3 regions of the Kitasatospora sp. NEAU-69 genome follow, and region 3 is predicted to be linked to each of the others. Evidence: riboswitches for the same ligand, from Rfam matches in the RefSeq annotation. Region 3 holds a riboswitch; each other region holds the start of a gene.

Region 1 (3,268 bases), on a different contig from region 3:
AACGGAAGTCCGAGCGCAGACGTTAGCGAGTCCCGGCAAGGGAGTCCAAACCATGGCCAATACGAATATTTGATCCCCAATCGGACACCAGCGCGGGGCACTTGCGCCGAGCCGGGCCCGAACGACAGCGGCCCGGCCCCCAAGAAGGGAGCCGGGCCGGGCCGTTGGCGTGGTGCCTGGGGCCTGTCCGGGCGATCTTGTCGGATCAGCGCGCGGCGTTGGGCGCCCGGCTGGGCGTGCCGGCGGATCGTCCTCGTACTGGGCCGTACTTGGATGATTCGCCGGTGCGTCCAGGCGGGATGCCCGGCGTCGCGCGCCCGGCAAGATCGCCCGGACAGGCCCCAGGTGTCAGGGGCGCACGATCGCCACGAGCGGCGTGATGACCGAGGCGGACTCGTACCTGACCACGGCGCCCTCGTGCGGGGCGTGGATCATCTGACCGCCACCGACGTACATGCCGACGTGGCCCTCGTTGCCGAAGAAGATGAGCAGGTCGCCGGGCTGCGCGTTGGCGAGGTTGGTGCCGATGTTGGTGCCGGCCGATGCCTGCTCCTGCGAGGTGCGCGGCAGCGAGATGCCGGCCTGCGCGTACGCCCACTGCATGAGGCCGGAGCAGTCGAAGCTGTTCGGGCCGCTCGCCCCCCAGGAGTACGGCGTGCCCAGCTTGCTGACGGCGGCGGCGATCGCGGCGGAGGCCGCCGAGTTGCTGCCGCCACCGCTCGGCGCGGCGGGCGCGCTGGCGGCGGTGGAGGGGGCGGAGGACGGGGCGCTCAGGTCGCTGCGGGTGGTGCTGCGCGAGGCGGCGGCCTGCGAGTCGGCGGCGGCCTTGGCGGCCGCGGCCGCCTGGGCGTCGGCGGCGGCCTTCTGGGCGGCGGCCTGCGCGTCGGCGGCGGCCTTCGCCTCGGCGGCGGCGATCTGCTGACGCTGCTGCTCGGTCAGCGTGTTGAGCAGGGTCTGCGCCGCCTGCAGCTTGCTCTGGACCTGCTCCTTGGCGGTCTTGAGCTGCTGGGTGGTGGCGTCCAGGTCGGCGAGCTTGCTCTGCGCCTCGGCCTTGTCCTGGTCGAGCTTGCGCTGCTCGGTCTGCAGTTCCTTCAGCGTCTCGGACTGCGTGCTGTTCAGCTGATTGAGCGAACTCGCCTGGGACAGGAAGCTGTCCGGGCGGGTGGTCAGCATCATCTGCACGGTCGGCGATATGCCGTCGTTGGCGTACTGGTTGGCGGCCACCTGGGAGAGCCCGGTCTGCAGGTTCGTCACCTGGTCCTGCTGCCGCGCCACCTGGTCCTGCAGGTCACTGACCTGCTTCTGCAGGGTCTGCTGCTTCTCCTGCGCGCCGTCGTACTGCTGGGTGGCCTGGTCGGCCTGCGCGTTCAGCTGGTCGACCTGGGTCTTGACCGAGTCGATGGTCGGGGCCGGGTCGGCGTGCGCGGCGCTCTGCGCGGAGATGGCGACGGCGGTCGCGGCAGCGGCGGTCAGGATCGACGCGCGGGTACGACCGACGGGCTTGGGACGACGATGGGACGCCACGAATCCTTCTTCCTTCGACCGCCTACCGGGTGAGCTGACGGGTTCGGGCTGGAAGCTGCCCTACGACGCCTCACCGACCGTCAGGCCGACTCTGGCGCCGATTCACCCCGAGGGAAACGTGGTTCCCCGGCTCCGGTCCACAGCGCCCCTGCGGGCTCCCCACCGGACAGTCAACTGTCCGTGCTGCTTTCCGAACTCGGCGCGAACCACCGCCGCCGCCCGGGTCGGGCGACCAAGGTCGCGGTGGTACGGTCCCTGACCCTAGTAACAGATCTGTGATCCGTTCAAATCCTTGTCAGAAAAAACGGCTAACTTTGACTCTGCGTGCTATGTGGATCACTGACTGGTGATCATGTCGCGCACGGACGGGTGTCCCAGGTCACATCGGCCCCTGGCGTCCCGTCAGTCAGTGCCGTCAGTCAGGGGCGGCGGATCTGGTTGATCGAACCGATCGAGGCGGCGTCCGCGATCCGGACCACGTCGCCGGTGTGCGGGGCGTGCACCGCCTGGCCGTTGCCGATGTACATGGAGACGTGGTGCAGGTCGCCGCCGTAGAAGATCAGGTCGCCGGGCTGGGCCTGCGCCAGGCTCGGCACCCGGGTGCCGACGTCGACCTGCTCGTACGTCGTGCGCGGCAGCGAGACGCCGGCCTGCCCGTACGCCCACTGGGTCAGCCCCGAGCAGTCGAAGTAGGTGGAGCCGGAGGCGCCCCAGACGTAGGCGTGGCCCAGCTTGCTGAGCGCGGCGGCCACCGCGGCGCCGGCGTAGCCGGAGGCCGGCGGCAGCGCGCTGAGGTCCACCCGGCTGCTGCTGCGCGAGGCGCGGTCGTCCGCCTGGAGCGCGGCGCGGTCCGCGGCGCTCAGCGAGTTGAGCAGCTTCTGCGCGGCCGCGAGCTTGTTCTGCACGTCCGTCTTGGCGTCGTTCAGCTCCTTGGTGGAGCGGTCCAGCTCGGCCAGCGCGTCGCCGGCTTCCTTCTTCTCCTGGTCCAGCTTGCGCTGCTCCGCCTGGAGCGACTTGAGCTGGTCGGTCTGGGTGGAGGTGGCCAGATCCATGCTGGAGGCCTGGTCCAGGTAGGTCTTCGGGTTGGAGCTGAGCATCATCTGGACCGACGGGTCGATGCCCCCGTTGCGGTACTGCTCACCGGCCACCGCGGCGAGGCCGGACTGCAGCTGGGTGACCTGGTCCTGGGTCCGCGCCACCTCGTCCTGCAGCTGCGCGGCCTGCGCGCGCATCTGGTCGCCGTGCTCCTTGATGCCGTCGTACTTCTCGGAGGCGACTTCCTGCTGGTTGTTCAGCGCGTCGATCTGGGCCTTGACGTCCTCCGTGGACGGCTTGGGATCGGCCCACGCCCCGGTCTGCGCGGAGAGGGCAACGGCAGTCGCCGCAGCGGCGGTGAGCACGGTGACCCGCACGCGGCTCGGCTGCTTGGAACGGCGGTGGGTCGCCACGGGACTGCTCCTTCTTCTACTGGCCTCACCCGATCGGATGAGTAACCAGAAAAATAGGTTTGACGCCAGACCCTAGTGAAGATCACATGTTCGCGCTACTCCTTCGCAGCGACGAACTACGTTCGGAGCAGTGGCCTTCACGATCCCCACACGGCGCGATGACCTGCCGATAACCGGGCTGGGCAGCACCCGCGTCTGCGGTTGAACGCTACCGCCCGGCTGAGCCCCGATCAGGTCCGGGAGAGCCGGTTCAGCAGCAGAATCGAAGAAACGGGGCGCGCGCCGGCCTTCCGCAC
Region 2 (3,268 bases), on a different contig from region 3:
GATCCGCTCGGTCCGCACCCGCTGCTCGCCGAGGCCGTCCACGTGCGGCTCTCCGAGGCCGGTCTGGCCCGCGCCGACCGCGCCCGGCTGTTCGCCATCACGACGGCGGCCGACGGCGTGGTGCTGACCACCGCCGGTGGCGAGGAGGCCGCCGCCGCGGCCGGGATCACCGGCGTGCTGCTCGCGGCCCGCCTGGCCGTCCCCGTGGTCCCGGCCGCGCTGGACGTGCCCGGTTCGGTCGCCGCCGCCGTCGAGCACCTGCGGGCCACCGGCTCGCAGCGGCCGGCGCTCGCCCCGCTGGTGATCGGCCCCGAGGTGGACCCGGCCCTGCTGGCCGCCGCGGCCGAGGAGACCGGCTGCCCCTCGGCGGACCCGGTCGGCAGCTACTCGACCATAGGGCAGCTGATCGCCTCCGCGTACCTCGTCGCACTGGGCGAGCTGGGCCTGCCGACCGCCGAGCAGATCGAGGCCGAGGCGGTGGCCGCCGCCGAGGCCGCTGAAGCGGCCGCAGCAGCCGAGATGGCCGAGTAACACCGCCTCAGGCGCTCCGCAGCAGCAACCGGGGAGGCTCCCCACCCGCAGTCGGGTGGGGAGCCTTTCCGTGTTTGTGCGTTTGTGCGTTTGTGCTTTGCCGGTTCGCGCTTTGTGCGCTTGTGCATTTCGCGGCCGCACATTCGCTGCTTGTGCTCTTGTGCATCCACGCTTGTGCGTTTGTGCGGCAAACCCGCGAACGGGTCGTCAGAAATGCCAAACCAGAGTGAAACGGACATTCGCCCCATCGTCTTGGCACTTCGGACGGACCGTCGGATCCCGGGTCCCGACCCTTTGGTCGGTCGAATTCATGGACACTCCCCCATCCTCGCGAGCCATGATCGAATTCACTGATCCCGGATGGGGCATCAGGTTTCGCCGGGTCTGACGGGAGGCCAACTCCGGTCGGCGAGGGCTTACTTACCAGGTAAAGATCGTCAACGAAGGGTCCTTGCAGCCGAAGGCCTGTCAGATGATCTCCGCTATTGATCTTGACAATGGCGAAAAGGCCATGTGATGGCCGTCACAGGCATTTGCGAATTCAACTTATCTCTGTCTAACGTGCTCCCCGTTCGTGGTCACACGGACCAAGAGCAACCGGACGCCGAATCCTGCCACCGGTCGCGCTTGCACCGCACAGACGCATCACGGCAGGAGCGGGGGAACCACAGGTAAGCGCTGCGGGCGTCGGTCCTCGGACCGGCACGACGCCTGCGGCTAGGGGTGAAGCCGTGCTCAGCACGGCCGGGCAACTCCAGCCCGAATCCGACAGCTCACCTCGTAGGCGTAGGAGAGGAACGCGTCTTCATGCTGCCCACTACCGGCACGACCCGTCCGTCCCGCAACGCGCGCCGCCTGATCGCGGCCACCGGCCTGGTCGGCCTGGGCCTCAGCCTGCCGTGCATCACCGCCACCACGGCGTCCGCCGCGACGGTCTCCACCTGGGACAAGGTCGCCCAGTGCGAGAGCAGCGGCGACTGGAGCATCAACACCGGCAACGGCTACTACGGCGGCCTGCAGTTCTCCGCGAGCACCTGGGCCGCGTACGGCGGCACCCAGTACGCCGCGCAGGCCAACCAGGCCACCAAGGACCAGCAGATCGCGGTCGCCGAGAAGGTCCTCGCGGACCAGGGCCCCGGCGCCTGGCCCGTCTGCGGCCCGCAGGCCGGCCTGACCCAGGGCGGTGCCGCTCCGGCGATCAACCCGGGCGCCGCGGCGACCAGCACCCCGGCTCCGAGCACGCCGGCTCCGAGCACGCCGGCCGCGAGCGCCCCCGCGCAGGGCAACTCGGCGCAGGGCAGTGGCTCCGGCCACAGCTGGAACGGCCAGGGCGGCTGGGGCAACTGGAACCACGGCTCGCAGGGCAACCAGGACTACACCGTCAAGGCGGGTGACTGGCTGTCCACCATCGCCAGCAGCCACCACGTGGACGGCGGCTGGCAGAAGCTGTACGACCTCAACAAGGCGCAGCTGACCCACGGTCCGGACTCCATCTACCCCGGCCAGCGCCTGCACCTCGGCACCTCGGGCCAGCAGGGCGGCGGCAACGCGCCTGCGGCCGCTGCCACCACCGCCACCACCACGACGAGCGCCCCGGCCGCCACCGCGGCTCCGGCCGCCGCTGTCGCGCCGAGCGGCGCGATGGCCACCGCGGTCGCGTTCGCCGAGTCCAAGGTCGGCCAGGCGTACGTCTACGGCGGCACCGGCAACGGCGGCTGGGACTGCTCCGGCCTGACCCAGGCCGCGATGGCCGCGGCGGGCATCTCCATCCCGCGCGTCGCCGCCGACCAGGCCGCCGCCGCCACCCCGGTGTCGATGAACAGCCTGCAGCCGGGCGACCTGCTGTTCTGGTCGAACGACGGCAGCACGGCGGGCGTTTACCACGTCGCGATCTACGTGGGCAACGGCAGCTTCGTCGAGGCCGCCAACCCGAGCGCGGGCGTGAAGTACGAGACCATCGCGAACTACGCCCCGAGCTTCGCCGGCCGGGTCTGATCGTCGGTCGGTCGTAGCGCTCGGCGCTTGGCACTTGGCACTTGGCACTTGCGCGACTGTGGGCCTGTGGGCCGCTTCCCTTTGGGGGAGCGGCCCACGGGCGTTCCCGGTGTGCGGCATGCTGGGGGTCCGCCACCGATCAGGAGGGGACCCCGCATGGCCAAGGTGACCGTCACGCTGGATGCCAATCTCGCCATCGACGCGATGCTGCTCAGCGGCACCAAGAACCCGCAGGACGCGGTCGAGCTGATCGTCCGCGACTACCTGGCCCGCGGTCAGCGGACCGAAGCGCGCACGGGCGAGGCCCACACCGCACTCGACCGCCCCCACACGGACCGCCCGGCAGCCGAGGGCTGAGGGCTGAGGGCTGAGGGCTGAGGGCCGGACAGCCCTGGGCCGGGCCCGGCCCAGGCTTGCCCGGCTGAGCGCGAGCCCCGATGGGCAACCCGATGGGCAACCCGATGGGCAACCCGATGGGCAACCCGATGGGCAACCCGATGGGCATGCCTGAGCCCCGGCCACCAGAGGTGGCCGGGGCTCAGGCATGCCCATCGGGTGCAGGGCGAGCGTTACGGGGTGGGGATGGAGAGGGGATTGCCAGCGCTCGCGCGGTGTCAGCGGTGGGGCCGGGATCGCGTGGCCGGCGCAGCGCCACCACGCTGGCGCGGTGTCAGCGTGGTGGGCGGGGATGGCGCTGCCGGCGGGGGTTCAGCGGTGGGGGCGGGCTCCGGTGGAGCCGCGC
Region 3 (3,268 bases):
GGAGCTCGCCGCGCGCTTCGTGGCCGACGCCACCACCGGCATCGGCGACACCGGGATACGCGCCGGCTTGCTCGGTGAACTCCCCACCGGGCTCGGCGAAGTGACCGACCACGAGCGGAAGGGCCTGCGCGCGGCGGCCCGCGCCCACCACACGACCGGCCTGGCCGTGAGCACCCACACCACCCACGGGACGATGGCCCTCGAACAGACCGACCTGCTCCGGCAGGAGGGGGTGGACCCCCAGCGGGTGGTCATCGGGCACATGGACAACCATCCCGAACTCGACTACGTCCGCCGCGTGCTGGACCGCGGCGTCACCATCGCCTTCGACTCGGTCGGCAAGGAGAACTGGGATCTGCGGCTGCCACCGGCGCCGGAGCCGTTGCCGGACGGGCAGTACACCAAGCAGGCGCTGCGCCAGTCCGACGGCACCAGGGCCGACCGGATCGCCCGGCTCGTCGCGGAGGGCCACGCCGAGCGCATCCTGCTCTCGCAGGACCTCACCGGCGGCCAGGCCTACCTGAACCCCACGACACACGGGCGGTGGGGCTACACCTATCTGACCGCCGTCTTCGTCACGATGCTCGCCGAGCGCGGTGTCACCGAGGCGCAGCTGCACACGATGCTGCACACGAACCCCGCCCGCCTGCTCACCCTCGACTAGACGGGCCGGCGCCCTGCGCCGTCCCGTCCGGAGCGCATCCGGACGAGACGGCGCGGGGGTGTGACTAGCCCGCCTGCCAGTACTTGATCGACGAGATGCTCACGTCCGCGGAGGAGCCGACGCTCGGCGCGGTGCCGCTGGTGTCGGTCTCCGACTGGAGCACCAGGTGCATCGGGGTCGACGGGACTCGCGAGGTCGAGTGGCCGATGACCTGGCCGTCCAACGAGAAGGTCAGGCTCCCCGGCTGCCAGTCGATCGTCGTGGTGTGCCAGGCGCCGGCCTCGGGGACGCTGGTGGAGTACGCGTCCTGGTCGGATCCGGCGGTGGCGTCCTCGCGGTGCATGAACGCCGCGATGTTGCCGTTGAGCGGGCCCTCGGGGAAGTCGATCTCACCGTTCTGCGGCCAGATCCCGCTGTCCGGCCAGAGCAGCCAGGCGGTCTTGTAGCCGGCGGCGGAGGTGGCCTTCCAGGTCACCTGGAACGTGCCGTACTGCACGCCGCCGTCCGACCCGACCGCGCCGGGCAGCTTGGGCACCGGCGCGCCGACCCAGGTGCCCGAGCTGTCACGGTTGAGGTGGACGTTCAGCTGGCCGTTGGCGATCGACATCGTCTTGGCCGGGCTGTAGGTGCCGTTCTTCGAGGTGTCCTGCCAGCCGTCCGGGTAGGCCCACCACTTCGAGTCCACGTTGGCGGGCAGGCCGGTGCAGTGGCTGTTCTGGATCGGGCCGTTCGCCGAGCAGCCGGTCCAGCTGCCGAGCGGCACGTTCTCCCCGCTGAAGTCGTCGGACCAGGTGGGGGCGGTGCCGGAGGCCACCGCGGTCGGAGTCGCAGGCGCCGTCGGAGTCGGGGCAGACGGTGTGGCGGTCGGCGTCGGCGTCGGCGTGGACGCCGCACCCGACGCACCCGTGACGGTCAGTGTCTGCGCCGGCAGGTTGTGCCACTTGCCGGCGGAGTCCTGCCAGAAGCCGAACTCGCTGTACGTCCCGGCCGGCAGCGTCCGGGTGCCCGTGGTGATCGAGATCCCGCTCGGGCAGATCCGGGCGTTGCTCGCCGACCCGGGGAAGTCGAGGTTGTCGCCGGCCGCGTCGCGGACGCCCACGCCGAGCGTCCGGGCGGTGAAGCAGCTTGCGGAGTGCACGGTCAGCGAGGCCGACGTTGCGGTCCCGGCGGCCATCGCGGCCGGGGCGAGTCGGTCCTGCACGACACGCGGGGTGGCGGCTTCGGCGTTGCCGAAGACGGTGACGGCGAGCGCGCCGGCCGTGGCAACGGCCGTCGCACCCACCCGAAGGGTTGTGGCAGAGATGCGCATGGAGGTTTTCCTCGGCAACGCCTGCGAGGTGAGCTGTCGGATTCGGGCCGTGAGGTAGCCCGGCCGCCGGTGGAAGCGGCTTCACCCCTAGCCTTGCACGTCCGCCGAAAAGGCCTGCGGAGTGCTGAGGCGACTTACCTGGGTCCCCCGCTCCCGTCCGTGTCGGTTCTTGATCGACCGCCGACGGGTGGACGGGATTCGGCGTCCCGACGGCGGCGCCCGCACCTGGCGGACGACGACAGCAGGCTAGGCACCGGGCACGAACGACACAAGCGAGCAGCCCTTCCTGTCACACACCTCACACCTCATGCCTCCCATCGCTCACACGGCCCGCACCGTTCACGGCACCGGCATCACGCCTCGGCGCGCTCCGGGAACCGCTGCCGGATCGGCGTGCAGAGCGCGACCGCCACCACCACCGCCAGCAGCACCGCCGCCCCGAGCAGCGGCCCGCGCGCGCCGTAGCGCCCGACCAGCGCGGTCAGCACCGCCGCGCCGAGCGGCGCGAGGGCGCCGTGCGCGGTCCAGAACGCGGCGGTGACCCGCCCCAGCAGGTGACCGGGCGTGACCTGCTGCCGCAACGACATCGAGCAGAGCCGGGCCACCGCCATGCCGAAGCCGTACCCGAAGGCCGCACCCGCCGCCAGCGTGATCCGCCCGGTCAGCGCGAGCAGCAGCACGGCGGCACCGCCGAACGCGGTGGCGATGAGCCAACACGGGCCGAAGCCCCAGCGGCGGCGCAGCGCGGGGGTGACCAGGGCCGCGGCGCAGGTGCCGAGGCCGCCCAGCGCGAGGACGAGGCCGACCGTGCGCTCGCTCTGCCCGAGACCGTGCCGCACCTGGTAGATGAACACGTCGGTCATGCCGAGGTCGAGCAGGCTGACCACGGCCAGCGCGACGGTCAGCGCGCGCAGCACGGGGTGGCCCCAGAGGAAGCCCAGGCCCGCGGTGAAGTCGGCCCGCAGCCGCGCACCCGGGCTGAGCTCCTCGGCGGACGTCGCAGCGCCGGAAGCCGTCACCTCGGACGTCACGGCCTCGGACGCCGCCTGCTCGACGGGGCGCAGCCGGATCACCGCCATCCCGAGCAGCGAGACCCCGAAACTCGCCGCGTTGATCCCGATCGCGGCCGTCGGACCGAACAGCCCGGCCACCACACCGGCGAGCGCGGGCCCGACGATGTAGGCGAGCGCACCGGTCGACTGCAACTTGCCGTTGGCCGCGGTGATCCGGTCGGGGCCCACCAGGTTCGGCACGACGGTGACGTACGTGATCCGGAAGAGCAGGTCGAAGACCGA

The links. Region 3 has a riboswitch for cyclic di-AMP ahead of AC060L_RS07845 (glycoside hydrolase family 16 protein). Riboswitches for the same ligand answer to the same signal wherever they lie in the genome.
Region 1: another riboswitch for cyclic di-AMP. It lies ahead of AC060L_RS35800 (C40 family peptidase); the one in region 3 lies ahead of AC060L_RS07845 (glycoside hydrolase family 16 protein).
Region 2: another riboswitch for cyclic di-AMP. It lies ahead of AC060L_RS33790 (transglycosylase family protein); the one in region 3 lies ahead of AC060L_RS07845 (glycoside hydrolase family 16 protein).

What each region holds. Positions count from the first base shown of each region.
Region 1 covers NZ_JBWXUE010000056.1:25,206-28,473, forward strand. The annotation lists gene AC060L_RS35800 (C40 family peptidase) at 349-1,524, opposite strand; cyclic di-AMP (ydaO/yuaA leader) riboswitch at 1,528-1,679, opposite strand; gene AC060L_RS35805 (C40 family peptidase) at 1,944-2,972, opposite strand; gene AC060L_RS35810 (NYN domain-containing protein) at 3,203-3,268, opposite strand, start outside.
Region 2 covers NZ_JBWXUE010000045.1:45,651-48,918, reverse strand. The annotation lists gene AC060L_RS33795 (sirohydrochlorin chelatase family protein) at 1-531, shown strand, start outside; cyclic di-AMP (ydaO/yuaA leader) riboswitch at 1,163-1,331, shown strand; gene AC060L_RS33790 (transglycosylase family protein) at 1,339-2,526, shown strand; gene AC060L_RS33785 (hypothetical protein) at 2,683-2,883, shown strand; gene AC060L_RS33780 (LacI family DNA-binding transcriptional regulator) at 3,235-3,268, opposite strand, start outside.
Region 3 covers NZ_JBWXUE010000005.1:93,026-96,293, reverse strand. The annotation lists gene AC060L_RS07850 (phosphotriesterase family protein) at 1-664, shown strand, start outside; gene AC060L_RS07845 (glycoside hydrolase family 16 protein) at 729-1,973, opposite strand; cyclic di-AMP (ydaO/yuaA leader) riboswitch at 1,977-2,151, opposite strand; gene AC060L_RS07840 (MFS transporter) at 2,327-3,268, opposite strand, start outside.